2 regions of the Streptomyces sp. B1866 genome follow, and region 2 is predicted to be linked to the other one. Evidence: predicted binding sites of a transcription regulator. Region 2 holds the regulator's gene; the other holds the start of a gene.
What was found. The regulator HspR, encoded in region 2, represses chaperone genes until heat shock. The targets are predictions, from matches to a motif close to TTGAGNNNNNNNNNCTCAA.
Positions count from the first base shown of each region.

Region 1 (11,907 bases), on a different contig from region 2:
GTGCTTGACGGCGTTGTCGACGAGGTTGGCGACGACCTGGTGCAGCCGCTCGGCGTCGGCGTAGGCGATCAGGTCGGGCGGCTGCACGTCGAGGTTCAGGTGCACGTCCTGGCGCGCGTGCGGGCCCGCGCGCTCCGCCGAGGCGCCCTTGGCCATGGACGTGGCCATCGACGCCTCCTTGAGGATGCCGGCCAGGTACGGCCACACCTCGAACCGCCGCGCGCGCAGCGGCACCACGCCGTGGTCCAGCCGGGACAGGTCCAGCAGCTGCTCGACCAGCCGGCCCAGCCGCTGGGTCTGCCGCAGCGCGATCTGCATGGTCTCCGGGTCGGCCTCGGAGACGCCGTCCACGACGTTCTCCAGGACGGCCCGCAGGCCGGCGATCGGGGTGCGCAGCTCGTGCGAGACGTTGGCGACCAGCTCCTTGCGGTGGGTGTCCACCGCCTCCAGGTCGGCGGCCATCCGGTTGAAGGAGGTCGCCAGCGCCCCGAACTCGTCCCGGCGCTGGGCCGCCCGCACCCGGCGCGTGTAGTCGCCGTGCGCCATGGCCCGGGTGACCTCGGTCATCTCGTCCAGCGGCGCGGTCAGGCCGTGCGCCACGAACTGGGTGATCAGCAGCGAGGTGATGATCGAGAAGATCGTGATGATCCGCAGCTCGGTGTCGGACCGGACCGCCGCGAGCACCAGCAGCGTCGTGATGATCACCGAGCCGATCACCAGCGCGCCCAGCGCGGCCTTGATCGACCGGTACGGGTCGAACGGCCGCAGCGCCTCCCACAGCCGGCTCCAGGCGGCGCGGCCGGGCACCAGCCTCATGCCCGCCCCGCCCCGCGGCCGCGCCCCGCCGCGCCGGCCGGGCCGCGCCGCCCGCCGGTTCCCCGCTCGCGCCCGGGCCTCACGCGGCCGGGGTCTCCAGCGCGTAGCCCACGCCGTGGACCGTGCGGATGCGCTCGGCGCCGATCTTGCGGCGCAGCGCCTTGATGTGGCTGTCGACGGTGCGGGTGCCGGACGCGTCGGCCCAGTCCCACACCTCGGCCAGCAGCTGCTCGCGGGAGAGCACCGCGCGCGGCGTGTTCGCCAGGCACACCAGCAGGTCGAACTCGGTCGGCGTCAGGTGCACGTCCGTGCCGCGCACCCGCACCCGCCGCTGCGCGTGGTCGATCTCCAGCTCGCCCAGCCGCAGGATGCCGTTGCGCGGCGTGTGCGCGGCCAGCGCCGCCCGCTCCACGCGGCGCAGCAGCACGTGCACCCGGGCGGCCAGCTCCCGCATGGAGAACGGCTTGGTCATGTAGTCGTCCGCGCCCACGCCGAGGCCCACCAGCATGTCGGTCTCGTCGTCGCGCGCGGTGAGCATCAGCACCGGCACCGGCCGCCTGGCCTGCACCCGGCGGCAGACCTCCAGGCCGTCGAAGCCCGGCAGCATCACGTCGAGGACGAGCAGGTCGGGCTGCCACGCCTCGGCCGTGTCCACGGCGGCCGGCCCGTCGCTCGCGGTCTGCACCTGGAAGCCCTCGGCGCGCAGCCGGGCCGCGATGGCGTCGACGATGGTCGGGTCGTCCTCCACGACCAGCACCCGGCGCTGCGCCCCTGGAGTGGTCGCGGGGGCCCCGTTGTGGCTCGTGTGACTTGACTCCATGCGCCCGCCCCTGGGTGGTCCCGTGCTCTGGTGGCCCGTGTGCCGGGCAGGTGGTCGGCTGCCGTGGCACGTTCCGTTGGTTGGCAAGCAGCGTAAAGGCAGGCCCCGCGGCTCGGCTACGCACTCCCGTACGGTCGTGCGCCCGTGCGACCACCATGCGGTGAGTGGGCCGGGGCGATGATCGCTCACGGCGAACAAGGGCGGGGGAACAATCCCTCCGGCCCCGGCATTGAGTGGGCATAACTCAACTTGCCTGCCGAGGGAGAGATCATGGGTTCGTCGTCCGCACCGCTCACCCTGCCCGTACTGCCGCTCGATGACGAGGTGGTGCTGCCCGGCATGGTGGTGCCGCTGGACCTGTCCGACGCCGAGGTGCGCGCCGCCGTGGAAGCCGCGCAGGCCGCGGCCGAGCGCGCCGCGCCCGGGACCGGGCCGGGCCGCACCCGGCCCGGCGGTGGGAAGCCGCGCGTGCTGCTGGTGCCACGGGTGGACGGCGCGTACACCGCGGTGGGCGCGCTGGGCACCGTGGAGCAGGTGGGCCGGCTGTCCGACGGCGACCCGGGCGCGCTGATCCGCGCCGTGCACCGGGTGCGCATCGGCGCCGGTACCACCGGACCCGGCGCCGCGCTGTGGGTCGAGGCGACCCGCGTGGCGGAGCCGCCGCTGCCCGACCCCCTGCCGGGCCAGGTCACCGAGCTGGTCAAGGAGTACAAGGCGCTGGTCGCCACCTGGCTGCGGGGGCGCGGTGCCTGGCAGGTGGTGGACCGGGTGCAGCAGATCGACGACCCCGGCCAGCTCGCCGACAACGCCGGCTACTCGCCGTTCCTGACCCTGGAGCAGCGCGTCGAGCTGCTCCAGACCGCCGACCCGGTGGCGCGGCTGAAGCTCGCCGTCGGCCGGCTGCGCGACCACCTCGCCGAGCAGGACGTGGCCGAGGCCATCGCCAAGGACGTGCAGGAGGGCGTCGACAAGCAGCAGCGCGAGTTCCTGCTGCGCCGCCAGCTGGAGGCCGTGCGCAAGGAGCTGGCCCAGCTCAGCGGCGCGCCCGGCGCCGAGGACGAGGCCGACGACTACCGCGCCCGGGTCGAGGCCGCCGACCTGCCCGAGAAGGTCCGCGAGGCCGCCCTGAAGGAGGTCGGCAAGCTGGAGCGCGCCTCCGACGCGAGCCCCGAGGGCGGCTGGATCCGCACCTGGCTGGACACCGTCCTGGAGCTGCCGTGGAACGAGCGCACCGAGGACGCGTACGACATCCGCGGCGCCCGCGCCGTGCTGGACGCCGACCACGCGGGCCTGGCGGACGTCAAGGACCGCATCACCGAGTACCTGGCGGTGCGCAGGCGGCGCGCCGAGCGGGGCCTGGGCGTGGTCGGCGGCCGCCGCGGCGGCGCGGTGCTGGCCCTGGTCGGCCCGCCCGGCGTGGGCAAGACGTCGCTGGGCGAGTCGGTGGCCCGCGCCATGGGCCGGACGTTCGTACGGGTGGCGCTCGGCGGCGTGCGCGACGAGGCCGAGATCCGCGGCCACCGGCGTACGTACGTGGGCGCGCTGCCCGGCCGTGTCGTCCGCGCGATCAAGGAGGCCGGCTCGATGAACCCGGTCGTCCTCCTGGACGAGATCGACAAGGTCGGCTCCGACTTCCGCGGCGACCCGGCCGCCGCGCTGCTCGAAGTCCTCGACCCCGCGCAGAACCACACCTTCCGCGACCACTACCTGGAGGTCGAGCTGGACCTGTCCGACGTGGTGTTCCTGGCCACGGCCAACGTCCTGGAGGCCATCCCGGAGGCGCTGCGCGACCGCATGGAAGTGGTCCGCCTGGACGGCTACACCGAGGACGAGAAGGTCGTCATCGCCCGCGGCCACCTGCTGCCCAGGCAGCTGGAGCGGGCGGGCCTGGAGCCCGGCGAGGTGACGCTCACCGACGTGGCCCTGCGCAGGCTGGCCGGGGAGTACACCCGCGAGGCCGGCGTGCGGAGCCTGGAGCGGTCCGTCGCCCGCCTGCTGCGCAAGGTCGCCGCCCAGCACGCGCTGGGCGAGCGGGAGCTGCCGCTGACCGTCGGCGAGGACGACCTGCGCCCGCTGCTCGGCCGGCCGCACCACACCCCGGAGGCCGCCCAGGACCCGGCCGAGCGGCGCACCGCCGTGCCCGGCGTGGCCACCGGCCTCGCGGTCACCGGCGCGGGCGGCGACGTGCTGTACGTGGAGGCGTCGCTGGCCGACCCGGAGACCGGCGGCGCGGGCGTGGTCCTCACCGGCCAGCTCGGCGACGTGATGAAGGAGTCCGCGCGGATCGCCCTGTCCTTCCTGCGCTCGCACGGCGCGGAGCTGGAGCTGCCCGTCGGCGACCTGAAGGACCGCGGCGTGCACCTGCACGTCCCCGCCGGCGCGGTGCCCAAGGACGGCCCGAGCGCGGGCGTCACGATGACCACGGCGCTCGCCTCGCTGCTGTCGGGCCGGCCGGTGCGGCCGGACGTGGCGATGACCGGCGAGGTGTCGCTGACCGGCCGGGTGCTGCCGGTCGGCGGGGTCAAGCAGAAGCTGCTGGCCGCGCACCGCGCCGGGCTGACGACCGTGATCATCCCGAAGCGCAACGAGCCCGACCTGGACGACGTGCCCGCCGAGGTGCTGGCGCGGCTGGAGGTCCACCCGGTCGGCGACGTGCGCCAGGTGCTCCAGCTGGCCCTGCGGCCGGCCACCCGGGACTCCGGGGCGGACCAGGAGGTCCCGGCCGCGGCGTGAGCGTGACGGGCGCGGCCGGCCGGGCGGCCCTCGCCCCGCCGCGGAGCCTCCCCCCGTGGAGGCTCCGCGGCGGGGCCGCGCCCGCCCGCCGGAGCCCGGGCGGAACGCCGTTGATGCCGAGCCGCCCCGTTGATAGGATCACCCTCTAGTAGACAGACCTGTCTACTCACTGCGGGGCCGCCGCCCGGCGTCCACCGCCCGCGCGGCGCCCCCCGCCCTCCCCAAGGAGACCCGTGTCCACCCTCGTCCTTCTCGCCCACCCCCGGCTCGCCGAGTCCCGCGTCAACGCCGCCCTCGCCGACGCCGTGCGCGACGCCGACGGCGTCACGCTGCACGACCTGTACGCCGCCTATCCCGACTTGGGTCTCGACGTGGACCGCGAGCAGCGGCTGCTGCGCGAGCACGACCGGATCGTCCTTCAGTTCCCCCTCTACTGGTACTCGGTGCCGCCGCTGCTGAAGAAGTGGCTGGACGAGGTGCTGCTGTACGGCTTCGCGTACGGCACCGGCGGCACCGCCCTGCACGGCAAGTCCCTGCTTGTGGCCACCAGCGTGGGCGGCCCCGAGGAGGTCTACCGGTCCGGCGGCCCGAACCGCTTCACCCTCGCCGAACTGCTCCGGCCGCTGGAGGCGAGCGCGCACTTCGTCGGCGCGGCGTACCAGGAGCCGTTCGCGGTGTACGGGACTCTCGACGTCGGCGACGAGGCGCTGGCCGGGCACGCGCGGCGCTACCGGGAGCTGCTGGCGCCCGCCGCCGAGGGCGAGCGCAGCCTGGCCGCCGTCTGACGCGCCGCCGGGCCGGCCGCACGCCGCGGCGAGGGCGCCTTCCGCGACGGAAGGCGCCCTTCGCGCGCTTGCGTACGGGCCCGTACGGCCCCTTCGTGCTCGTACGGGCCCGTACGGTCCGGGGGTGCCCTCCGGCGGCCGGGTGGCCGGACCCGGGCGCCGGAGGGGGAGCGGGCGCGGACCGGCGTGCCGCCGGATCCGGTGGGGTCGCCCGCGCTCAGCGGGACCGGTGGGCCGCGTCAGCCGTTGGCGAGGGCCACGAGCCGGTCGTAGGAGCCGTTGAACAGGTCGTGGTCGCCGACGGTCGGGCCGGTCGAGGTGTACTGCCAGATGGTGTGGAAGCCCCAGCCGGCCGGCAGTTCGCCGACGGACGAGCCGTAGCGCGGAATCCACAGCGGGTTGAGGCCGCCGAAGCTCGCGTTGTTGCCGGTGCAGGTCTTCCACCAGCTCGTGGAGGTGTAGATCACCGGATCCCGGCCGGTGCGCGACGCGTAGGTGTTGACGAAGTCCTTCAGCCAGCTGACCATCGCGCTCTGGCTCAGGCCGTAGCAGGTCGCGCCGTAGGGGTTGTACTCGATGTCCAGCGCGCCCGGCAGCGTCTTGCCGTCCCGGGACCAGCCGCCGCCGTGGCTGAGGAAGTAGTTCGCCTGGGTGGCGCCGCTGGAGACGTCGGGCAGCGCGAAGTGGTAGGCGCCGCGGACCATGCCGACGTTGTACGAGCCGTTGTACTGCTGGGGGAAGTACGGGTTGGTGTACGTGGTCCCCTCGGTCGCCTTGGCGTAGGCGAACCGGACGCCGCTGTTCCACAGCGCGGCCCAGTCGACGTTACCCTGGTGGCTGCTGACGTCCACGCCTTCGACGCCGGCCAGCAGCGACGGCTCCGCGGCGCCGCGCGTGCGGTCGCCGGCGCCCTCGTGCCGGAGGATCTGGGACCCGGCCCAGTCGTCGTCGGGATGGGAGAGGGGCTGGGGGGTGGCGGCCGACGCCGTACCGGACAGCGCGAGGACCGTGGCGAGGAAACCGGCCAGCAGGGCCAGGACGGTGGCGAGGACACTGGCCGGCGCGGTCAGCGCGCGGCGGACGGAACCGGGTCTGGGCACAGGCATGTGGGGGCCTCCGTGGGGGGCGCATGTCATTGGTGTGACCATGTCATGAGGACGCTACGGGCGTAGACCGCCGCCGCGAAAGAGGGGCCGGGTGGTGCCGTTGGTCTAATCCTGCGAAATACTGACCGAGCTGCGGCGACGGCCGTGCCGGGAAAGAAACTTTCACGCCGTGAAACTCCGGACGAGGCGAAAGAGGGCGGCCTGACGTGGGCGACAACGGTGCGACGCCTCCGGCGCCGGACGAGGGGCGGGTCGACAGGGAATTCGGCGTGGACCATGCCTACCTCGCTCTCGAACGGGAATTGGCGGTTTTCCTGCGCCGCGCCCGCGCGTCGTCGGGCGAGCTGGCCCGCGAGGTCCACCCCGACCTGGAACCCGCGGCCTACGGCCTGCTGATGCGCCTGGAGGACGCCGGACCGCAGCGCGCCACCGCGCTGGCGGCGTACTTCGGCGTCGGCAAGGCGACGATGAGCCGTCAGCTCCGGGCCCTGGAACAGCTCGGACTCGTGGCGCGCACGCCCGACCCCGCCGACGGCCGGGCCTTTCTCGTGGAGTTGACGGAGGGCGGACGGGCCCGCTTCCGGCGCGTCCGCGGCGCGCGGCGGGCGCGGTACGCGCGACGTCTCGCGGCCTGGGACCGCGGTGAGGTCGCCGAACTCGCCCGGCTGCTGCACCGGCTCAACTCGCTTCGCGAATCCGACGAGCCGGGCCGCGTGGACGAGTAAACCCCTCATGCCTGCCATGGTCCGCACACGGATGGCGGCGGGGCGACTCGGATTACGGCATCCGCGTACCTTTTCGGGTTATTTATCGCGCGTGGTGTGCGTCCGTGAGCTGACGGTGGTGTAGGGCGGCCGAACGGGTGACGGCGCGTCGGCGCACGGCCGGGGAGCGCGGTGCGGGCGGCCGGGGCGCCGGCGCGCGCATGGACGCCCGTACGGCGCGGGATCCGCGCGGCGCCGGCCGTGTGGCTCACAGCTCGGCGAAGACGGCCGCCGCGTCGTCGTGCGCCTTGTCGCGGGGGTGGGCCAGGCCCAGCGGGTCGGCGGCCTCGGCCGCCCGCACCTCGTCGATCAGCTCCCGCGGCCCCGCCCCGCGCAGCAGGTCCAGGCACCGCGTCCAGTCGCCCGCGCCGAACACCTCCACCCAGCGCGCCGCCCCGTCGGTGAGCGCCGCCACCGCCCGCACCTCCGCGCGGGGCAGGGTGCCGGTCACGGCCCGGCGGGCCACGCCGGGGTCGGCGGCGGCGGTGAAGAAGCCGTCCTCGGCGTTGCGCAGCGGGGCGACGAGCCGGCCGGCCGCGCGCAGCCGGTCGAGCCGGTCGTCGAGCACCGGGGTGACCGTGCCGTCCGGGGCCTCGACCAGCAGCACCGAGTCGCTCAGCACCAGGTGCTCGACCCGGTCCGCGTCCCAGCGCACCGCGACCACCGTGGCCTGCGGCGTGCGTACGTGAGAAAGATCACACGTGTCCTGATGTTTTTCGGCGGTGCGTTCGATTGCGGCCGAGAGGCATGCCGCCAGCGGCATATCCCGTTGCGAACCGGACAGTTCGAGGAGCGCCCCGCCGAGCCGCGCCGTGAACCAGGTGACGCCGTGCGCGCAGCCGCCGCCGTCCTCGGGCGGGGTCACCCCGTCCAGCAGGACGAGCGCGCCGCCCTGGCCAGACGCTGGTAGGGCCACCGACACGTAGTCCTCGTTGGGGCGGCCGGCGTCGCCGTGGGCGGTCGCGAGTTCGATGCGCACGGCAGCAGTCTGCCGGACCGGTGCGCGCCCCGGCGCGGTACCCGCGCCCGGTGCCGCGCGCGGGCGCGAATTGGTTCACACCAAAAGCGGCAATGCCGGATTTGCCGTCGATTGACGTTTTCGCGGGACGGCTGGCCGGGGCATCTTGCCAGGGCGCGGAGGCGTTTTCCACTTCGGGCCGGGCGGCCGGTCATACACCCCGGGGCGGGAGTTGGTGGTCAGGTTCTCCGTAGGGTTCACTCATTATGGTGGCCGGGCGGATGATGGGGCGTCCGCCTCACAGCGGTCCTGGGAGGGTCGGACGTCCTACCAGGGGTGGCGCCCGTGAGAGTTGAGCCTTCGTCACTTCTGGCGTCCCCAGCGGGTCGGCGACAAAGATTGTGAGCACCGGTGCGGAAGAAACGGCTTCGGGGCAGCAACCGCGGACACGGCGAGCGGCGGCGGGAACGGGATACGGCCCCGGCGCCCGGCCCGGCCCGGGTCCGCAACCGGCTGGCCGTCTCGGTCACCGTCGTCTCCTTCGCCACGGTGGCGAGCGGATCGCCGGGCGTCGTCGCCGCCCTGACGGACACTCCGCAGTCCGCGCCGCTGACCGTGGCCGTCGCGAGCGGCTGCCTGCTGGCCGTCCTGACGGCCGGTGTGCTCGCCACCCGCGGCGTGACCCGGCCGCTGGCCGCCCTGCGCGACGGCGCGCGGCGGGTGGCCGGCGACCCGCTGGCCGAGGAGCCGGTCGACGCGCCGCCGCGCGAGGACGAGTTCGCCGACGTCGTACGGGCCCTGGGCGAGTTGCAGCGGATCGCCGCCCGCGAGCGGGAGCGCGCCCAGCAGCTCGACATGGAGCGGGCCCACCTGGACGCCGAGCGGCAGCGGCTGGCCGACAAGACGGCCGAGTTGCTGCGCGGACGGGACGAGGCCGCCGCGCGCCTGAAAGTCCTTCAGGCCCGCGCGGACGGCGGCGACGGGCCGGGCGGCGGGACGCGCGCGCAGCCCGGCGTGGCCGGACTCGCCGCCCGTACCCTGCGCCTGATCGAGCGGCAGCTCGCCGTCATCGAGGGCCTGGAGGGCGCCGAGCAGGACCCCGACCGGCTGCACACCCTCTTCCAGCTCGACCACCTCGCCACCGGCATGCGCCGCTCCACCGAGAGCCTGCTGCTGGTCGCCGGCGCCGAGCCGGCGACCGTGCACCCCGGCCCGGTGCCGCTGTTCGACGTGCTGCGGGCCTCGGTCAGCGAGGCCGAGCGGTACGACCGGGTGCGCATCCATCCGCTGCCGCCGCCCGCGCGGGTCGCCGGCCACGCCGCCGACGCCGTCAGCCACCTCGTCGCCGAACTGCTCGACAACGCGGCCGCCGGGTCGCCGCCCGAGGCGCCGGTGTGCGTCTCCGGCTGGCCGCTGGAGACGGGCGAGGTCATGCTGTCCGTCCGGGACGACGGCGTGGGCATCCCGGCCGACCAGCGCGCGTGGCTCAACGAACGGCTCGCCGGACGGGCGCCGGAGCACGGCGCCGGACCGGACGGGCACGACCCGCGGGGCCTGGGCCTGTACGTGGTGACCCGGCTCGCCGCCCGGCACGGCATGCGCGTGGAGCTGCGCGGGCGGGAGCGGGGCGGCGTGGAGGCCGTGGTGCTGCTGCCGCTGGCCATCCTCGTCCCGGACCACGCGGGCACCGGCCAGGCCGACCCGTCGACCGGCGCGCCGATCGGCCCGGGGGCGGGCGGCACCGCCGACCCCTCGGTGGGCATGTCGATCGCCCCCTCGGCGGGGATGACGTTCGACCCGTCCACGGGTAGGGCGGGCAGCGTGTTCGACCCGTCGGTGGGCAGGGTGTTCGACCCGTCCACGGGCGCTCCGGTCGCCGACCCGTCGATGGGCGCGGCGGCCGCCGGTCCCGCGGCGTTCGGCGGACCGGCCGCGCCGGGGGCCGACGGGCCCTCGACCGGCGCCGTGCCCCGGCCGGACCTCACGCCGTACTCCGGCACGCCCGCCGCCGCGCCGCCCGGCCCCGGCGACCCCCGCCGCCCCGGCGGACTTCACGGCCCCGGCGGACTTCACGGCCCCGGCGAGGACGTCACCCGCCAGCACCCCGAGGACGAGTCGGACCGGATCGCGTACGGGCCGGGCGCCGCGCGGCCGTACACCCCGTCCGCGACCGACGGGTTCGGCCGGCCGTCCGCCGGCACGACGGCGGCCGACTGGAACCACGGCCGGGAGACCTGGAAGCATGACCCCGGCCCGCCGTCCGGACCCGTACCGACCGGGCCCCAGACCGCGGGCCAGGGCACGCCGCCCGGCACCCCGCAGGGCGGCCCGCCGGGCGCGGCCCCCCGGGTCGGGACCCTGGGCGGGGCGCTCCAGGGCGCCGCCTCCCAGGGCGGCACGCCGGGCGGCACCCCGGGCAGGTCCGCGCTGGACGGGACCGTGACCGGGCTGCGGGCCGTCACCGGCACGGGGCTGCCCAAGCGCACGCCCAGGACGGTGGCGCGCCGCGAGCCGGGCACCCCCGAGCGCACCGGCTCGGTGAACGCCGAAGAGCTGCGGCGCCGCCTCGGCGGCTTCCAGCGCGGCGCGCGCCAGGGCCGCCACGACGCCGAGGCCGAGGCGGAGCTGCGGCGGCACACGGCCGTCGGAGCCCAGCAGGCGGCCGGCTCCTGGCAGGTCGACGAGTGGCACAGCGGCCAGTGGCGGACCGGCCACTGGCCGGGCGAGCGGCCGCAGGGGCGCACGGAGCCCCCTGGCATCGGGGACGAGAGTGGCACGGTTTAGCGAGGAGGCACGCAGTTGATGGCGCCGAGTAGCACCTACGGGCTGAGCACCGAGGCCCGTAACCTGCACTGGCTGCTGGCCAACCTGGTCGAGGAGGTCCCCGGAGTCCGCTCGGTGGCCGTCGTCTCGTCGGACGGCCTGCTGCTGCTCTCCTCCGACCCGCAGGCCGCGGCCCCCGCACCGCTCGACCCCACGGCCCAGGACGGCCCCAAGGGGTCGACCGCAGACCTGGCCACCATCGTCTCCGGCCTCGGCAGCCTCACGCTGGGCGCGGCCAAGCTGATGGACGGCGGCGACGTCAGGCAGACGGTCGTCGCCATGGAGGAAGGCTGCCTGTTCGTCATGTCGATCAGCGACGGCTCGCTGCTCGGCGTGCACGCCGACGCCGACTGCGACATGACGGTCGTGGCCTACCACATGGCGCTGTTCGTCGGCCGGGCCGGCCACGTCCTGACCCCCGAACTCCGCGGCGAGCTGCGCAGATCGGTGGAGGCGGCGGGAGGAGCCGGGCTGTGACGCCTGCCGCACAGCTGCCCTTCCGCATCCCGGCCCAGCGCCGGCCGGGCCGGGTGCGCCCCTACTCGCTCACCGCGGGCCGCACCCGCTGCGGCCACCCCCTGCCGGTCGAGATGTTCGTGGCCACGCTGGACGCTCCGGGCCCCTGGGACGCGGGCGCTGACGGGCCGTCGGCGCCGTCCGGCTCCCGACTGCCGCCCGAGGCGCGGGCGATCGTGGAGCTGTGCCGGCGCGTCCGGTCGGTCGCGGAGGTGTCGGCGCTGTTAAGAATCCCCCTCGGCGTGGTCCGCGTGTTGCTCAGCGACCTCGCCGAGCAGGGCAGAATTCGCGTGTACGGTACGGCGGGCGGGGCCGGGCAACAGCCCGACCGCGCGCTGCTCGAAAGGGTTCTTGGTGGACTGCGCAGACTCTGAGACAACGATGGCGGTGTCAGGCGCGCCCCGGATACCAGGCGCCGACGACAGTCCCCGGGGCTGGCAGACGGACCGCGCGCGGGCGCCGGTCGCCACCAAGATCGTGATCGCGGGCGGCTTCGGCGTCGGCAAGACGACCTTCGTCGGCTCGGTGTCGGAGATCACCCCGCTCCAGACCGAGGCGCTGATGACGCGCGCGAGCGTGGACGTGG
Region 1 is NZ_JAVSCF010000178.1:1,024-12,930, forward strand. Features, by position in the region: gene RKE29_RS21090 (ATP-binding protein) at 1-816, opposite strand, end outside; gene RKE29_RS21095 (response regulator transcription factor) at 896-1,636, opposite strand; gene lon (endopeptidase La) at 1,907-4,369, shown strand; gene RKE29_RS21105 (NAD(P)H-dependent oxidoreductase) at 4,603-5,154, shown strand; gene RKE29_RS21110 (lysozyme) at 5,394-6,260, opposite strand; gene RKE29_RS21115 (MarR family transcriptional regulator) at 6,467-6,985, shown strand; gene RKE29_RS21120 (protein phosphatase 2C domain-containing protein) at 7,233-8,003, opposite strand; gene RKE29_RS21125 (ATP-binding protein) at 8,394-10,766, shown strand; gene RKE29_RS21130 (roadblock/LC7 domain-containing protein) at 10,785-11,282, shown strand; gene RKE29_RS21135 (DUF742 domain-containing protein) at 11,279-11,695, shown strand; gene RKE29_RS21140 (ATP/GTP-binding protein) at 11,709-11,907, shown strand, end outside.
Region 1: a site for HspR is predicted at 1,866-1,884, ahead of lon (endopeptidase La). Genes of this name have one in related genera too.

Region 2 (18,495 bases):
CGTGGTCGTCTGGGCCACCCTGGACCGCAACCTGGGCAAGGCCGCGATCAAGTCGTTCGTGGTCGAGAAGGGCACGCCCGGCTTCGAGCTGGTCCGCCTGGAGCACAAGCTCGGCATCCGCGCCTCCGACACCGCCCACTTCCGGCTGGACAACGTCCGCGTCCACAAGGACAACCTGCTGGGCAGCCCGGAGATCAACACCGAGCAGGGCTTCGCCGGGGTCATGCAGACCTTCGACAACACCCGCCCGCTGGTGGCCGCCATGGCCATCGGCTGCGCGCGGGCGGCGCTGGAGGAGCTGCGGACGATCCTGACCGACGCGGGCGTGGAGATCGACTACGACCGCCCGGCCAACAGCCAGTCGGCCGCGGCCGCGAAGTTCCTCCAGCTGGAGGCCGACTGGGAGGCCGCCTACCTGCTGGCCCTGGAGGCGGCGTGGATGGCGGACAACCGCCAGCCCAACTCCACCCAGGCGTCCATGGCCAAGGCCAAGGCCGGCCGCACCGGCAGCGACGTCACGCTCAGCGCCGTCGAACTGGCCGGCAGCGTCGGCTACTCGGAGAACTCCCTGCTGGAGAAGTGGTCGCGCGACTCCAAGATCCTCGACATCTTCGAGGGCACCCAGCAGATCCAGCAGCTGATCGTCGCCCGCCGCCTGCTGGGCCGGTCGTCGTCGGAACTGAAGTAGCCCGCGCCCGCCGGGCCGCGCGGGGCCGCGCGCCGACGGCACCGCGAAGGGCCCTCCCCGCCGGTGCGGGGAGGGCCCTCGTCGTCCCGGCGGCCGCCTCGGCGTCAGCCGGCCGCCCGGTACCGGCCGCCGGTCAGCCGGGGCACGCGCACGAGCAGCAGGTGCTGACCCGTACGTCGTCGATCGCGGGCCCGTAGGCGCCGGGGGTGGTGCTGGCGAACGTCAGGGTCGTGGTCGCGCGGCTGGCCTCGAAGGTCACCTGCCGCCGGACGTAGCCCATGTCGGCGGTCGTGGCGTTGCTGACGTCGAACGAGAAGTCCTGGAAGACCTGCCCGTCGAGGAGCACCCGCCCGGTCTTCACGACCGGGTTGTTCGGGCCGTGGGCGCCGCCGGTGTTGCCCGCCAGGGCGTACGTCACCGTGTAGGCGCGGCCCGGGGTCGTGGTGAAGGTCTGGGCCACCGAGCCCGGGTTGCCGGAGTTGAGGTCGACGGACTGGTCCCCCTCGGCCGCCTGCCAGAACCCGGCGCCGATCAGGTCCACGCCGCCGGCCCCGACCCGCCAGGGGCCGATCGACTGCCCGGCCGCGTACGTCGTGAACCTGTTCGCCGGAGCGAGCGGGTACTCGAAGCTGCCGTCGTCGAACCGGCTGACCGCCGCGGTCGCGGAGCCCGCCGTGTCCGTGCCGCCGGCCGGCGCGGCCAGCGCGGTGCCGCCGCCGGCGGCGATCAGGCCGGCCGTGGCAAGGGCGATGGCGTAGGTGCGTAAGGCCACCATGAAGTCCTCCCGGTTGAAAGTTTGCGAGAGCGTTGGTGGAGCGCCGTGAACTCTCCCTCCTCGGCGCGGTGCGGGCCAAGGGCCGGACGCCCGCGCACGAGGGTGTGAGACCCGATCGCGCGCGGGTGCGCGCGGGGCCACCGCCCCAACGCGCGACCCCCCGCTCAAGCGGAACTCGACCCGCCGCCACCGGGCGGTCGGCCAAAGCCAAAGTGGCGGCGGCGCGGGGATGACAACGGCTCAGCCGGACGCATGACCCGCGGCTGGTCATGTCGTCGGCCCCTGAATTCCGCCCCGGCTGAGGCTTGCCTGCGCCGCCGGACGCGCGCATTCGCGTCCGGCGGGCGGTCAGGCGGGGTCGAAGGCCAGCGGGCCGCTCAGCGTGCGGCGCACCGGGCAGTTCGCGATGTACTCGGCCAGCAGCGGGCGGTGGCGCTCCAGCGCCGGGTCGAGGACGAGTTCGTAGCGGAACCGCGCCTCCGGCCCGCTCCGGTCCAGCGATACGCGCACGCTGACCTCCCCCACGTCCCCGTCGGCGTCCGGCAGGGCCACCGCCAGGGCCATGCGGGCGGTCATGGTCATGCACGTGGCCAGCGCGGCCTCCAGGAGGTCGTGCGGGCGCGGGCCGGCCGCCCCGCCGAGACCGGCCTTGCGGGTGTCCGCGACGCCCTCGTGCCCACCGGCCCGGTACCTGACCTGCCAGGGTGTCGGAAGTGCCGTCGCCTCGATCATCGCCTCGCCTCTCGCCGTCCGGCCTCGTCCGCCCGCCTTCTCGCGGGTGGATACGAGCCGGAGCGTACGAGAGCGGCCGGACGGCAGGACGTGGACTTCCGTCCTGCGAGACGGGCCGGCGCGGTCCCGCCGGAGCCGGGGCGGAACGGCGCCGTGAGCCGTCCGAAACCGGGCCGGGTGTCCGCTCCGTGGAATTCCCGGTGCCCGCCGCCCCGCGCCGCTAGCGTCCGCCGCATGGATCTGACCTTCGCCCAGCGGTTCACCCAGGAGTGGGCCGACGCCTGGAACGCCCACGACCTCGAACGCATCCTCACCCACTACACGGACGACGTGGTCTTCGCCTCGCCCCGCATCATCCAGTGGGGCGACGACCCGTCCGGCGAGGTGCGCGGCAAGGACGCCCTGCGCGCCTACTGGTCGGCGGGGCTGCGCCGACTGCCCGACCTGCGCTTCACCGTCGAGGACGTCCGCGCCTCGGTGGACACGGTCGTCATCAACTACCGCAACGAGCGCGGCCAGGCCGTCTCCGAGGTGCTGACCTTCCGGGACGGTCTGATCTGCCGCGGACTCGGCGCGTACGGGCCCGAGGTCTGAGCCCAGGCGCTCAGCGCGGTTGCAGCGACGACCAGATCATCCACGCGACCGCGCCCAGCACGATCAGCGCGATCGACGCCCGCGCGGCCCAGGTCAGCCGGCGCAGCTCCTCGCCGCGCTCCAGGGCCGCGCTCACCTCCGCGTACTCGGCCATCTGCTCCCGGGCCAGCGCCTCGCCGACGTCGATCACCACCGCCTCCTGCCCGCCCGGGCCGCGCGCCCGGGCCGGGCACCGAGCGTACCGGCGGTCTCCCGGCGGGCCGCCGTGCGGGTGGCGGGCTCCCGCGAACGGACGCGAGCGGTCGCGGGCGTCCGCGGGATGCCGCAGGGTCGGTGTGCGAGAGGGTGTTCGTCACCGCCGCGGCCGGTCGTGGGCCGCCGCGGCGCCCGCACCGGAGGTGCCCCGTGTCCGCCGACACCGCCGTGCCCGTACCCACCCCCGAGCTGCCTCCCGTCCCGCCCGGCGCCCTGGGCCGGACGGGACGGCGCCTCGCCGCGTCACTGCGCCTCGCCGCGCCCGCGCTCGGGCTGTACGCGGCGGCCCGGCTGGCCGGAATCGTGTGCATGGCCGGCTGGGCGTGGTGGGTGGGCAGGAACCCGCGGCTGCTGCTCGGCTTCACGTGGGACAGCGTGTGGTACGCGGGCATCGCCGAACACGGATACGGCACGGTGTCCTACTCCGACGCCAAGAACCTCACCTTCGACGACCTGGCCTTCTTCCCGCTGTACCCGGCGCTGATCCGGGCGGTGACCACCCTCGTGCCGTTCCTGCCCACGCTCGACGCGGGGCTGCTGATCGCCTGGGTGTCGGCCGGGGTGGCGGCGTGGGGCGTGCACGCGGTGGGCCGGCGGCTGTACGGGCGGCGGGTGGCCGCGCTGCTGGTGGTGCTGTGGGGGCTGCTGCCGCACGCCATCGTGCAGTCCATGGCGTACACCGAGCCGCTGCTGACCGCGCTGGCCGTCTGGTCGCTGTACGCGGCGCTGACCGGCCGCTGGCGGTGGGCCGGGGCGCTGGCGCTGCTGGCCGGTCTCGCCCGGCCGAACGGCATCGCGGTGGCGCTGGCCGTGTGGGCCTGCGCGCTGGCCGCGATACGGCGGGGCGGCGGCGCCCGGGGCGGCCTGGGCCGGGACGGCCCGGGGCGGGACGGCCGCGGCGGGGTGCTGCTGGGCGCGGTGCTCGCGCCGCTGGGCTGGCTGGGGTACGTGGCCTGGGTGGGCGCCCAGCGCGGCGACCCGCTGGGCTACTTCGCGATCCAGGCCAAATGGGGGTCGCGCTTCGACTTCGGCCGCGACAGCTTCCACTGGCTGCGGCACCTGGTCGTCGGCAAGGACCACCTCTGCGACTACATGGTGCTGGCGGTCGTCGGCGCCGCGCTGCTGTGCCTGGCGCTGCTGGCCCTGGACCGGCCGCCGCTCGTCCTGCTCGTCTACACGCTGGCGCTGGTGGTCATCACCCTCGGCGGCACGCACTACTTCACATCCAAGCCGCGCTTCCTGCTGCCCGCCTTCCCGCTGCTGCTGCCCGCCGCCCAGGCGCTGGCCAGAGCCCGGCCGCGCACCGCCTGGGTGACGGTCGGCGCGCTGGCCGGGCTCTCGTGGGCCTACGGGACGTACCTGCTGACCGTGGCGGACGTCCCGCTGTGACCGCTCGCGGCCACGACAGGGCCGACCGGGCCGACGAGGCAGGCCGGGCAGGCCGGACGGGCCGACCGGGCCGGGCTCCGGCGGCCGGGCCGGTCAGGCCCACCGCCGCCCGGGCCCCGGGCCGGGGCCGGGCGGGCTCAGTCGCCCTGCCCGTCCTGCCCGTCCGGTCCGTCCGGTCCGCCCTCGTCGGCGCCGGGCTCCACGTCGGCCTCCAGGCCGAGCTGCTCCACCAGCCACCGGTCGAACTCGATCGAGGCCCGCACCCAGCTGACGGTGCTGGCGACGAAGTACTCCAGGTTCACGCCGGTGCCGATCAGCATCTGGGCCTCACCGATCAGGTGGACCGTGCCGTCGTCGTTGGTGTGGCTGTAGACCTTGGGCCACAGGGTGCGGCGGTTCCAGTCGTCCACCGCCTCCAGCAGCGCCAGCTTCTGGTCGATGCTGTGCGGCCGGTCGTAGAAGGTGCGTACCGAGAAGACCTGCTGCTCCTCCTCCCCCCGGAACATGAAGTACGTGCGGAAGTCCTCCCACGGGGCGGCGAGGTCCCCCTCCTCGTCGACGACGTACTTCAGCTCCATCTGGTCCAGGAGCTGGGTGACCAGGTCCTGGTCCGGGATGACGGGGCCCTGCGGACCCGTCGGCTGTGGTTCGGGCTGGCCCCCGAAGTTCGGAATCGAGGACGGGTCGATGCTCACCGTGGATTTCCCTTCATACGGTTAATCCCATCCTCCCGCACTCTCGCCCGCACCTCGCAACCCAGGGCCGGGACAAGCCCGGTCCGCGGGCGGAGAAGCCGGGGCCGGGGCCCGGACGGACCGGGCCCCGGCTTCCCTACGGCCGCGGCGGCGTCACAGGGACTTCCCGCCCGGCACCGGGCCCACCAGCAGGTCGTCGCCGGCCACGTCGACCCGTACCGTGTCGCCGTCCCGGACCTCGCCCGCCAGGATCTCCCGGGCCAGCCGGTCGCCGATCGCGGTCTGCACCAGGCGGCGCAGCGGCCGCGCGCCGTACGCCGGGTCGTTGCCCCGCTCCGCCAGCCAGGCCAGCGCGTCCGGGGTGACCTCCAGGGTGAGGCGGCGCTCGGCGAGCCGGGCGGCGAGCCGGTCGGTCTGGAGGCGGGCGACGCGGGCCAGCTCGTCCTGGGTCAGGGCGGTGAAGACCACCTGTCCGTCCAGCCGGTTCAGGAACTCCGGCTTGAAGGACGACCGCACCGTCTCCAGCACGCTCTCCTTCTTCTCCTCCTGGCTCAGCAGCGGGTCGATCAGGTACGTGCTGCCGAGGTTGGAGGTCAGCACCAGGATGGAGCTGCGGAAGTCGACCGTGCGGCCCTGGCCGTCGGTGAGCCGGCCGTCGTCCAGCACCTGGAGCAGGATGTCGAAGACCTCGGGGTGGGCCTTCTCGACCTCGTCCAGCAGCACCACGCTGTACGGGCGGCGCCGCACGGCCTCGGTGAGCTGGCCGCCCTCCTCGTAGCCGACGTAGCCGGGCGGCGCGCCGACCAGGCGGGCGACGCTGTGCTTCTCGCCGTACTCGCTCATGTCGATGCGGATCATGGCCCGCTCGTCGTCGAACAGGAAGTCGGCGAGCGCCTTCGCCAGCTCGGTCTTGCCGACCCCGGTGGGCCCGAGGAACAGGAACGCGCCGGTCGGGCGGTCCGGGTCGGCGATCCCGGCCCGCGCCCTGCGCACCGCGTCCGACACCGCCCGTACGGCCTCGGACTGGCCGATGATGCGGCGGCCCAGCTCCTCCTCCATGTGCAGCAGCTTCTGCGTCTCGCCCTCCAGCAGCCGGCCCGCGGGGATGCCGGTCCAGGAGGACACCACGTCGGCCACGTCGTCCGGGCCGACCTGGTCCTTGACCATGGTCTCCCGCTTGGCCTCCGCCTCGGCCTCCGAGGCCTCGGCCAGCTCCCGCTCCAGGGCCGGGATCTGCGCGTACAGCAGCTTGGAGGCGGTCTCGAAGTCGCCGTCGCGCTGGGCGCGCTCGGCCTGGCCGCGCAGCTCGTCCAGGCGGCCCTTGAGGTCGCCGACCCGGTTCAGGCCCTGCTTCTCCTTCTCCCAGCGGGCCGTGAGCCCCCGCAGGTCCTCCTCCTTGTCGGCGAGGTCGCGGCGCAGCTTCTCCAGCCGCTGCCGGGAGGAGGCGTCCGTCTCCTTCGACAGGGCCAGCTCCTCCATCCGCAGCCGGTCCACGGCGCGCTGCGACTCGTCGATCTCCACGGGCGAGGAGTCGATCTCCATGCGCAGCCGGGACGCGGCCTCGTCCACCAGGTCGATGGCCTTGTCCGGCAGGAAGCGGGCGGTGATGTACCGGTCGGAGAGAGCCGCGGCGGCCACCAGGGCGCTGTCGGCGATCTGCACCTTGTGGTGCGCCTCGTACCGGCCCTTGAGGCCGCGCAGGATGGCGACCGTGTCCTCCACGGACGGCTCGGCGACCAGCACCTGCTGGAACCGGCGCTCCAGGGCGGCGTCCTTCTCGATCCGCTCGCGGTACTCGTCCAGCGTGGTGGCGCCGACCATGCGCAGCTCGCCGCGCGCGAGCATGGGCTTGAGCATGTTGCCCGCGTCCATGGACGAGTCGCCGCCCGCGCCCGCGCCGACCACCGTGTGCAGCTCGTCGATGAAGGTGACGATCTGCCCGTCGCTGGCCTTGATCTCGGCCAGCACGCTCTTCAGCCGCTCCTCGAACTCGCCGCGGTACTTCGCGCCCGCGACCATCGCGCCCAGGTCCAGCGCCACCAGCCGCTTGTTCTTCAGCGACTCGGGCACGTCGCCCTTGACGATCCGCTGGGCCAGGCCCTCCACGACGGCGGTCTTGCCGACGCCGGGCTCGCCGATGAGCACGGGGTTGTTCTTGGTGCGGCGGGAGAGGACCTGCACGACGCGGCGGATCTCCTGGTCCCGGCCGATGACCGGGTCGAGCCGGCCCTCGCGCGCGGCGGCGGTGAAGTCCGTGCCGAACTTCTCCAGCGCCTTGTACGTGCCCTCCGGGTCCGGCGTGGTCACCCGCCGGCCGCCCCGGGCGGCCTGGAAGGCGTCGAGCAGCCTGCGCTCGGTGGCGCCCTGCCGGGCCAGCGCACTGCCCGCCGGGCCGCCCTTGGCGGCGATGCCGATGAGCAGGTGCTCGGTGGAGACGTAGTCGTCGCCGAGGTCCTCGGCGCGCCGGCCGGCGTCCGCGAGGACGGCCAGCAGGTCGCGGCTGGCCTGCGGCGGGGCCACGGTGGAGCCCTGCACGCTGGGCTGGGAGGCGAGCTGCTTCTCGGCGTCGGCGCGCAGCGCCGCCGCGTCGGCCTCGGCGGCGGCGAGCAGGTCGAGGATGTTCGCGTTGCCGCCGTCCCGGTCCTGGAGGAGGGACAGCAGCAGGTGGGCGGGGATGATGTCCGCGTGGCCGGCGGACACCGCCCGCTCTTGGGCGGCGCTCAGCGCCTCCCGGCTCTTGTTGGTCAGCTCGGCGTCCACGTCTTCGTGCTCCTCCTCGCGCGTCCGGCGGTCACTCCTGCCGTACCCAACATCCGATAAGTTGAGTCTATTCCACTCAAGGGCTTGGCGGTAGCGATGACGGCCCCTCGCCGTCCCGCCCTCGCAGCGGCGCGACCGGGGCGGTCGGCAGAGGCGGGGGCGGGGGCGGGGGCGGCGCGGCGGTCGGCCCGGCGGTCGGCTACGTTCTCCTCCCATGGCCGTCGACCTCCGGGACCCGCCCCCCGAGTACCTCGCATTCTGGCGGGAACGCCACGTGTGCACCCTCACCGTCGTCCGGCCCGACGGCACGCCGCACGTCGCGCCGGTCGGCGTCACGTACGACCCGGAGGGGGGCGTCGCGCGCGTCCTGGCCCGGCGCGACAGCAGGAAGGCCGCGCACGTCGCGGCGGCGGGCGCGGCGGGCGCGCCGGTGGCCGTGTGCCAGGTGGCCCCGCGCCGCTGGGCCACGCTGGAGGGCCGCGCGGCGGTCGTGACCGACCCCGCCGCGATCGCCGACGCCGAAGACCGCTACGCCGAACGCTACGGCCGCGCCCCGGCCCCGCGCCCGGACCGGGTCCTGCTGCTGATCACGCTGACGCGCGCGATGGGCCGTACGTACGGGACGGGCTGAGCCGCGGCGGCACGCGCCGTACGGGCCGGAACGGCGGGCGGCGGCCCGGTAAGCGGCCCGGGAGCCCGCTACGGGCCCGGCGGCGCCGAGCGACGGCCGCCGCGCGATGGCGGCGGCCGCGTCGAGAACGGTCCCCGAGGCCGGGCCCCGCCCGGGACCCGCGCCTGACGGACCTCACCCCTACCCTTCCTGCGCCGATTCCTCCTTCGCGTACGACGAGGCCATGGTCTCGCCGAAGTCGTACACCACGACCTGCTCGTCGCCGACCACCCACGCGTCGTGCCCCGGCGAGCACACGAACACGTCACCGGGCCCGGCCTCGGCCTCTCCCCCGTCGTCCATCCGGACGCGGATCCGGCCTTTGACCACGTACCCCTTGTGGGCGAACTGGCAGCTCGGCGTGCCCGCGATCGGGGCCACGCTCTCCGACCAGCGCCAGCCCGGCTCGAAGGTCGCGACGGCGAACTCCAGCCCGGTCAGGTGCAGGGCCTCCAGGTGGCCCCGGGGGAAGTCGCGGCGCTCGTCCGGCTTCTCGGTTGTCTTGACTTCCAACATGGCGGTACCTCCTCCTGCTCCCATCCTGCGCCCAAAACAGGACAAAAGCGCGCGGAGGTGATATCGCGCGGCGTGGCCGCTCGGCCGTTCAGTCGAGACGCGGACCGGTGACGGCCTCGGTGATTACGAACCCCTTGGCCGGGCCCTCGGGAATCTCGGCGTCGGTGCCGTACGGAACCCTGGTGGACGCGGCGTACAGGCCCTCCTTCGGCGAGGGCGAGGTGAGCACGGTCACCGTGCCGTGGTTGTCGTAGTCGTCGATGATGACGTAGACGGGGATGCCCGCAGTCGCGTACGCGCGGCGCTTGCGCTCGCGGTCGCGCTGCTGGTGGTTGCGGCCGGGAGAGACGACCTCGACGACGAGCTGGATCGCCTCGGCGGTGAGCCCCAGGCCGTCCTCCGTCAGGAATTCCTCGTCCTCCCTGGGCACGACGATCAGGTCGGGGACCCAGGGTTTCCGGTCGTGGATGACGTTCCAGTCGTGCTGAGCCGAGTACTCACTGCCCTCCAGGTGTCTGGCCAGCGCTTCACGCAGCCGGTTGATGATCCTTGCGTGGCTGGCACGTCCGGTAGGCGACACCTCGATGAACCCCTCGACGATCTCCGCGCGATAGCCCTCGGGGAGTTCCATGTCCTTCCACGCCTGCCACAGGACTTCGTCCAGCTCCTCCGGACGGGGCATCTCGGGTACCTCCTCGGGAGCTTCCGGGGCCTCGTGGGCCGACTCCGGGGCCTCCTGGGCGAGAGCGGTCATGGCGCAGCACCTCCTCCTCAAGTCTGGGCGTACGTGCCGTGCGGCACAAGCGACATCGCCAATGTAGGGAGCACGGCGGCCCGGAGGCTCCGAAAGGCCGCCGGCCACCTCATAAGATGAAATGCCGTACCAGTGTTGACGCCGGGGCCGCCCGCGAGCGGGCCCGCGCGGGACGCGTGCCTACTCCGGCCGCTTCGGCCGCCACACCACCAGCGCGCTGGTCTGCTGCACCTCGTGGTACGGCACCAGGTCACGGCGGTACGACGCGTGCACCGCCGCCTCGCGCTGCCGCATGGCCGCCGCCGCGCCCTCGACCGCCTGCTGGAGCTCGGCCACCTGCGCGCGCAGCGCCGCGACCTCGTTCTCCAGCTCGATGATGCGCTTGATACCGGCCAGGTTGATGCCCTCGTCCTGCGAGAGCTGCTGCACCTGGCGCAGCAGCGCGATGTCGCGCGCCGAGTAGCGCCGGCCGCGGCCGGCGGTGCGGTCCGGGGAGACCAGGCCGAGCCGGTCGTACTGGCGCAGCGTCTGCGGGTGCAGGCCGGAGAGCTGGGCGGCGACGGAGATGACGTACACCGGGGAATCGTCGGTCAGTTCGTAGGGGTTCCGGCTCCGGCCCACGCCTCCGGGCACTCCGGCCCGGCCGTCCCTCTCCATGGGTCACGCTCCCTTCGCGGCCTGGAACAGCTCCGTCCGCGGGTCCTCGCCCGCGGTCGCCTCGCGATACGCCTCCAGCGCGTCCCGCGCCTTGTCGTCGAGGTTCGTCGGGACGGCGACCTCGACGGTGACCAGCAGGTCGCCGCGGGTGCCGTCCTTGCGCACCGCGCCCTTGCCCCGGGCGCGCAGGGTGCGCCCGCCCGGCGTGCCGGGCGGCAGCTTGAGGGTGACCGGCGGGCCACCGAGCGTCGGCACCCGGATCTCGCCGCCCAGCGCCGCCTCCGTGAAGGTGACGGGCACGGTGACGGTCAGGTTGTCGCCCTTGCGGCCGAAGACCGGGTGCGCGTCGACGTGCACGACCACGTACAGGTCGCCGGCCGGGCCGCCGGTCTCGCCGGGGCCGCCCTTGCCGCGCAGCCGGATCCGCTGGCCGTCGCTCACCCCGGCCGGGATGCGCACCTGCATGGTGCGCGACGAGCGGGCCCGGCCGCTGCCCCGGCACACCTCACACGGGTCCTGGGCGATCAGCCCGCGGCCCCGGCAGTCCACGCACGGGTCGGTGAGCGAGAAGCCGCCGCCCGCGCCCCGGCTGATCTGGCCGGTGCCCACGCAGGTCGGGCACACGCGCGGGTTGCCGTTCTTGTCGCCCGTGCCCGAGCAGGCCTTGCACGGGGCCTGGCTGGTCATCCGCAGCGGGACGGTGGCGCCCTCCACCGCCTCGGTGAAGCTGAGCGTCACCTCCGACTCCACGTCCTGGCCGCGGCGCGGCTGCTGCCGCCCGGCGCCCCGGCCGAACAGGCCGCCGAAGACGTCCCCGAGGCCGCCGCCGAAGCCGCCGCCCCCGCCCTGGGCGCCGCCGAAGAGGTCGCCCAGGTCGAAGTTGAACGAGCCGGGGCCGCCGCCCGCGCCGGGGCCCGGGCGGAAGCCGCCGTTGCCGAACAGGGCGCGCGCGTCGTCGTACTCCTTGCGCCGCTTGGGGTCGCCGAGCACGTCGTTGGCCTCGGAGATCTCCTTGAAGCGCTCCTCGGCCCGCGGGTCGCCCTTGTTGGCGTCCGGGTGAAACTCACGGGCGAGCTTCCGGTACGCCTTCTTGATCTCCGCCTCGGTGGCGTCCTTGGGAACGCCGAGAACCTTGTAGTAGTCCTTCTCGATGAAGTCCTTCGTGCTCATCCCCGGCGTCCCTCCTTCCGAGCCGTCCTGCCGGCCGGCCTGCCCGGCCCACTCCGCCCTGCCCGTACCGCCCGCCCCGCCCGGGCCGCGCGGCCGGTCCGCCCCGCCCGTCCCGGGCGCGGCGAGCGGCGCCGGGCCCGTACCGCGTCAGCCCTCGTCCGGGCCACCGCTGTCCTCGTCCGCACCGTCCGCGCCCGCGCCCGGCCCGTCCTTGGGCTGGGCGCCCGGCTGCGGCTCGGCGACCGCCACCCGCGCCGGGCGGATAGTACGCTCGCCGATCCGATACCCGGGCTGCAGGATCCGCACGCACGTCGTCTCGGTGACGTCCGGCGCGTACGAGTGCATCAGCGCCTCGTGGACCAGCGGGTCGAAGGGCTCACCCTCCTTGCCGAACTGCTGCAACCCCATCTTGGCCGCCACCGACTCCAGCGACTCGGCGACGGACTTGAAGCCGCCGACCAGCTCGCCGTGGTCGCGGGCGCGGCCGATGTTGTCCAGGACGGGCAGCAGCTCCGTCAGCAGGTTGGCGACGGCGATCTCCTTGACCGCCACCCGGTCCCGCTCGACCCGGCGCCGGTAGTTCTGGTACTCGGCCTGGAGCCGTTGCAGGTCCGCCGTGCGCTCGCTCAGCGCGGAACGGGCCTGGTCGAGCTGGGCCTGCACGGCCACCCGCTCCACGTCCCCGTCCGGGCCGGCCGGGCCCGCCTCCTCGGCGGGTCCGGCGCCCGGCGCCGCGTCGTCCGGGGTCGGCGCGGCCTCGGAGGGGACGTCGGGCTGCTCCTCGAAGCCCGGAGTCTCCTCCGTCACGCGGCACCACCCTGTCCCTTGTCGGCCTTCTCGTCGTCGACGATCTCGGCGTCCACCACGTCGTCCTCGGCCTTGGCCTGCCCGGCGCCCTCGGCGCCGCCGGCGGCGGCGGGGCCGTCCGCCTGCGCGTACAGGGCCTGGCCCAGCTTCTGGCTGACGGCCGCGACCTTCTCGGTCGCGGTGCGGATCTCCGCGGTGTCCTCGCCCTTCAGCTTCTCCTTCAGGTCGCCGAGCGCGGTCTCGACCTCGCTCTTGACGTCCCCGGGGACCTTGTCCTCGTTGTCCTGGAGGAACTTCTCGGTCTGGTAGACCAGCTGCTCGGCCTGGTTGCGGGTCTCGGCGGCCTCGCGGCGCTTGTGGTCCTCCTCCGCGTACTGCTCGGCCTCCCGCATCATGCGGTCGATGTCGTCCTTCGGCAGCGCGGAGCCGCCGGTGACGGTCATCTTCTGCTCCTTGCCGGTGCCGAGGTCCTTCGCCGCCACGTGCATGATGCCGTTGGCGTCGATGTCGAAGGTGACCTCGATCTGCGGCACGCCGCGCGGGGCCGGGGGCAGGCCGGTCAGCTCGAACATGCCGAGCTTCTTGTTGTACGCCGCGATCTCGCGCTCGCCCTGGTAGACCTGGATCTGCACGGACGGCTGGTTGTCCTCGGCCGTGGTGAAGATCTCCGAGCGCTTGGTCGGGATCGTGGTGTTGCGCTCGATCAGCTTGGTCATGATGCCGCCCTTGGTCTCGATGCCCAGGGACAGCGGGGTGACGTCGAGCAGCAGCACGTCCTTGACCACGCCGGTCAGCACGCCCGCCTGGAGCGAGGCGCCGATGGCGACGACCTCGTCCGGGTTGACGCCCTTGTTGGCCTCCTTGCCGCCGGTCAGCTCCTTGACCAGCTCGGCGACGGCGGGCATACGGGTCGAGCCGCCGACCAGCACCACGTGGTCGATCTCGGACAGCGAGATGCCCGCGTCCTTGATCACGTTGTGGAACGGGGTCTTGCAGCGGTCCAGCAGGTCGGCGGTGAGCTGCTGGAACTGCGCCCGGGTCAGCTTCTCGTCCAGGTGCAGCGGGCCCTCGGCCGACGCCGTGATGTACGGCAGGTTGATCGTGGTCTCGGTCGAGCTGGACAGCTCGATCTTGGCCTTCTCGGCGGCCTCGCGCAGCCGCTGGAGGGCCATCTTGTCCTTCGACAGGTCCACGCCGTGCCCGCCCGCGAACTGCTTGACCAGGTAGTCCACGACCCGCTGGTCCCAGTCGTCGCCGCCGAGGTGGTTGTCGCCGTTGGTGGCCTTGACCTCCACCACGCCGTCGCCGATCTCCAGCAGGGACACGTCGAACGTGCCGCCGCCGAGGTCGAAGACGAGGATGGTCTGGTCGTCCTTCTCCAGCCCGTACGCCAGGGCGGCGGCGGTGGGCTCGTTGACGATGCGCAGGACGTTCAGCCCCGCGATCTCGCCCGCCTCCTTGGTGGCCTGCCGCTCGGAGTCGTTGAAGTACGCCGGGACGGTGATGACCGCGTCGGTGACCTTGTCGCCCAGGTACGCCTCGGCGTCCCGCTTCAGCTTCTGCAGGATGAAGGCGCTGATCTGCTGCGGGTTGAAGTCCTTGCCGTCGAGGCCGATCTTCCAGTCCGTGCCCATGTGGCGCTTGACGGAGCGGATGGTCCGGTCCACGTTGGTAACGGCCTGGCGCTTGGCGACCTCGCCGACCAGCACCTCGCCGTTCTTCGCGAAGGCGACAACGGACGGCGTGGTCCTGGCGCCCTCGGCGTTGGTGATGACGGTGGGCTCACCGCCTTCGAGCACACTGACGACGGAGTTCGTCGTACCCAGGTCGATGCCGACCGCACGTGCCATCTCGGAGTCCTCCAACTACAGCTTCTTCGACTTCAGCTTGCGCACATTGAGCGTGACTGGCTCAAGGGTGCCGGATCGGATCGGACGTGTCAACAGAGCTGAGTCTGGCTGGCTCAAGTTTTATATGAGCCTTACGGGCATGAGCGCTGGAGCCCGCCGACCCGCCCGGCTGCCTGTCCGCCGGCCCGCTCCGCCGGCCCGCCCCGGCGGCCGTGAACCCCGCTCGCGGCGCAGATTCACCGCTCCTTCCGCTACATGGGTTCGCGGTTTCCCGGGTAAGGTCGGCGGAGACCGGCTAAGTTACTCACTGGTAGTGACTGTCAAGTAAGTTACTCAGTAGTAGTGTCTGCGCTAGACTGGTGTCTCACGCTTCAGCAGGCCCGAGGAGCCCGCCATGCAACTCGCCGCGATCATTGTTTCGCTGGTGTTCACCGCGGTCGGCGCCGCGCTGTTCGGCCGAGCGATCGCGCAGATCTTCCGCTTCATCATGCTCGGCCAGCCGGTCCCGGCGGGCTCGCGGACCGACGAGCCGGTCCAGCGCACCGTGACGCTCGCCAAGGAGTTCGTCGGGCACACCCGCATGAACCGCTGGGGGATCGTCGGTGTCGCCCACTGGTTCGTCGCCGTCGGCTTCCTGACCCTGATCCTCACCCTCGCCAACGCGATCGGGCAGCTCTTCGAGGCCGACTGGCTGCTGCCGGTCATCGGCGAGTGGCTGCCCTGGGAGCTGCTGGTCGAGGTGATGGGCACCACGACGGTCCTGGGCATCCTCGTCCTGATCGGCATCCGCCTGTCCAACCTGCCCTCCCGCGCGGGCCGCAAGTCCCGCTTCGCGGGCTCCACCTTCTGGCAGGCGTACTTCGTCGAGGGCGTCATCCTCACCGTCGGCCTGGCGATCATGGTGCTGCGCGGCCTGGAGGGCGCGCTGCACCACGTGGAGCACTACGAGGCCGCGTACCTCGCGTCGTACCCGCTGGTCGCCGCCTTCCGCGGGCTGAGCCACGAGACGCTCCAGAACCTGACCTACCTGGTCGCCATGATCAAGATCATCGTGTCGTTCACCTGGATGATCACGGTCAGCCTCAACACCACCATGGGCGTCGCCTGGCACCGCTTCCTGGCCTTCCCGAACATCTGGTTCAAGCGCGAGGCGTCCGGCGCGACCGCGCTCGGCGCCCTCCAGCCGATGACCTCCGGCGGCCAGCCGATCGACTTCGAGGACCCCGGCGAGGACGACCAGTTCGGCGTCTCCCAGGTCGAGCACTTCTCCTGGAAGGGCCTGCTGGACTTCTCCACCTGCACCGAGTGCGGCCGCTGCCAGTCGCAGTGCCCCGCGTGGAACACCGGCAAGCCGCTGTCCCCCAAGCTGCTGATCATGGCCCTGCGCGACCACGCGGCCGCCAAGGCCCCCTACCTGCTGGCCACCGCCGGCGGCGCCGACCCCGACAAGGCCGACATCCCGGCCGCCGCCCGGGCCGAGGCCGAGCGCCCGCTGATCGGGACGCTGGAGGAGAACGGCGTCATCGACCCGGACGTGCTGTGGTCCTGCACCACCTGCGGCGCGTGCGTCGAGCAGTGCCCCGTCGACATCGAGCATGTCGACCACATCGTCGACATGCGCCGCTACCAGGTCATGATCGAGTCCTCGTTCCCCAGCGAGGCCGGCACGATGCTGAAGAACCTGGAGAAGAAGGGCAACCCCTGGGGCCTGGCCAAGAAGCAGCGCCTCCAGTGGACCAAGGAGGTCGACTTCGAGGTCCCGATCGTCGGCCAGGACGTCGAGGACCTCACCGAGGTCGACTACCTGTACTGGGTCGGCTGCGCCGGCGCCCTGGAGGACCGCGCCAAGAAGACCACCAAGGCCTTCGCGGAGCTGCTGCACATCGCGGGCGTCAAGTTCGCGATCATGGGCGGTGAGGAGTCCTGCACCGGCGACTCCGCCCGCCGCCTGGGCAACGAGTTCCTCTTCCAGCAGCTCGGCCAGCAGAACGTCGAGATGCTGAACATGGCCTTCGGCGAGGACGCTGACGAGGGCGTGGTCGTGGAGCGGTCCAAGAAGAAGATCGTCGCGACCTGCCCGCACTGCTTCAACACCCTGGCCAACGAGTACCCCCAGCTGGGCGGCCACTACGAGGTCATCCACCACACCCAGCTGCTCCAGCACCTCATCGACACCGGGCGCCTCACCCCCGTCACCCCGGTCGAGGGCCTGATCACCTACCACGACCCGTGCTACCTGGGCCGGCACAACAAGGTCTACACCCCGCCGCGCGAGATCATCGCCAAGGTGCCCGGCCTGCGCAACGAGGAGATGCACCGCCACAAGGAGCGCGGCTTCTGCTGCGGCGCCGGCGGCGCGCGCATGTGGATGGAAGAGCGCATCGGCAAGCGCATCAACACCGAGCGCGTGGACGAGGCGCTGGCCCTCAACCCGGACATCGTCTCCACCGCCTGCCCGTTCTGCCTGGTCATGCTCACCGACTCGGTCAACGGCAAGAAGAACGAGGGCGTGGTCCGCGAGTCGGTCACGGTGGTCGACGTGGCCCAGCTCCTGCTGGACTCCGTCCGGACCCCCGCCGAGCCGGCCAGCGAGTCCGCCGACGAGCCCCAGCCGGAGCCGGTGAAGTAACGCCCGAGGCAGGGTACGTACGTACGGCAGGGGCTGGGACCTTCGCGGGTCCCAGCCCCCTGCCGCGTGTCGTACGCCGCGCGGCAGGGGCCGAATGCCGCGCGCGGCAGGGGCCGACCCGCGAACCGGCGGGGACCCCGGCAGGGCCGGAAGCGTAGGACCGGACCCTGGCCGCCGCGCGCCCGGGAGCACGCCCGGGACCGGCCCCCGTCAGCCCTTCCCGCCCAGCGCCTGCTCGGTCCAGATCACCTTGCCGTCCGCGGTGTACCGCGTGCCCCAGCGGTCGGCGAACTGCGAGACGAGGAACAGCCCGCGGCCGCCCTCGTCCGACGCGCCCGCGTACCGCAGGTGCGGCGAGGTGCTGCTGCCGTCGAAGACCTCGCAGATCAGGCTGCGGTCGCACAGCAGCCGCACCCGGATCGGCCCGTCCGCGTGCCGGATGGCGTTGGTGATCAGCTCGCTGAGGATCAGCTCCGTACTGAACGCCATGTCGGCCAGGCCCCACTCCGCCAGCCGCCGCGCCACGGCCGCCCGCACCACGCCGACCTGCGCCGGGTCGGCCGGCACCTCCCAGTCCGCGGTCCGCTCGGCGGCCAGCACGCGCGTACGGGCCACGATCAGCGCAATGTCGTCGCTGGGGCGGTCCGGCAGCATCGCCTCCAGCACCGCCTGGCAGGTCTCCTCCGGCGTACGGTCCGGACGCCGGGCCAGCGAGCGGCGCAGCAGCTCCAGGCCGGTCTCGATGTCCCGGTCGCGCTTCTCGACCAGGCCGTCGGTGTACAGCACCAGGTGGCTGCCCTCGGGCAGCTCCAGCTCGGTGGTCTCGAAGGGCAGGCCGCCCAGGCCCAGCGGCGGCCCGGCGGGCAGCTCGACGTACTCCACGGTGCCGTCCGGGCGGACCAGGGCGGGCGGCGGGTGGCCCGCGCGGGCCATGGCGCAGCGCCGGGACACCGGGTCGTAGATCGCGTACAGGCAGGTCGCGCCGGTGATCACCCCGCCGCCCGGGCCGCCCTCGGCCGCGTCGTCGTGGTCGATGCTGACGATCAGGTCGTCCAGGTGCGACAGCAGCTCCTCCGGCGGCAGGTCCAGGGCGGAGAAGTTGTGTACGGCCGTACGCAGCCGGCCCATGGTCGCGGCGGCGTGCAGCCCGTGGCCGACCACGTCGCCGACGACCAGCGCGACGCGCGCGCCGGGCAGCGGGATCACGTCGAACCAGTCGCCGCCGACCCCGGACTCGGCGGGCAGGTAGCGGTAGGCGACGTCCAGCGCGTTCTGCTCGGGCAGCACCCGCGGCAGCAGGCTGCGCTGGAGCGTTTCGGCCAGCACGTGCTCGCGGGTGAACAGGCGCGCGTTGTCGATGCTGACGGCCGCGCGGGCGACCAGCTCCTCGGCGAGCGACATGTCGTCGTCCTCGAACGGGTCGGGCCGCGCGGCGCGCATGAAGCTGGCCACCCCGAGGTTGACCCCGCGGGCGCGCAGCGGCACGGTCAGCACCGAGTGGAACCCGTACTCCACCAGCCGGCGCCCCAGCGCCGGGTTCTGCTCCTGCCAGCC
Region 2 is NZ_JAVSCF010000087.1:1,363-19,857, reverse strand. Features, by position in the region: gene RKE29_RS14175 (acyl-CoA dehydrogenase family protein) at 1-688, shown strand, start outside; gene RKE29_RS14170 (choice-of-anchor C family protein) at 822-1,463, opposite strand; gene RKE29_RS14165 (OsmC family protein) at 1,812-2,195, opposite strand; gene RKE29_RS14160 (nuclear transport factor 2 family protein) at 2,430-2,789, shown strand; gene RKE29_RS14155 (hypothetical protein) at 2,800-2,979, opposite strand; gene RKE29_RS14150 (hypothetical protein) at 3,195-4,433, shown strand; gene RKE29_RS14145 (YbjN domain-containing protein) at 4,571-5,128, opposite strand; gene clpB (ATP-dependent chaperone ClpB) at 5,282-7,888, opposite strand; gene RKE29_RS14135 (TIGR03618 family F420-dependent PPOX class oxidoreductase) at 8,103-8,519, shown strand; gene RKE29_RS14130 (cupin domain-containing protein) at 8,700-9,074, opposite strand; gene RKE29_RS14125 (Uma2 family endonuclease) at 9,163-9,828, opposite strand; gene RKE29_RS14120 (heat shock protein transcriptional repressor HspR) at 10,009-10,485, opposite strand; gene dnaJ (molecular chaperone DnaJ) at 10,489-11,655, opposite strand; gene grpE (nucleotide exchange factor GrpE) at 11,803-12,462, opposite strand; gene dnaK (molecular chaperone DnaK) at 12,459-14,312, opposite strand; gene RKE29_RS14100 ((Fe-S)-binding protein) at 14,707-16,941, shown strand; gene RKE29_RS14095 (SpoIIE family protein phosphatase) at 17,152-18,495, opposite strand, start outside.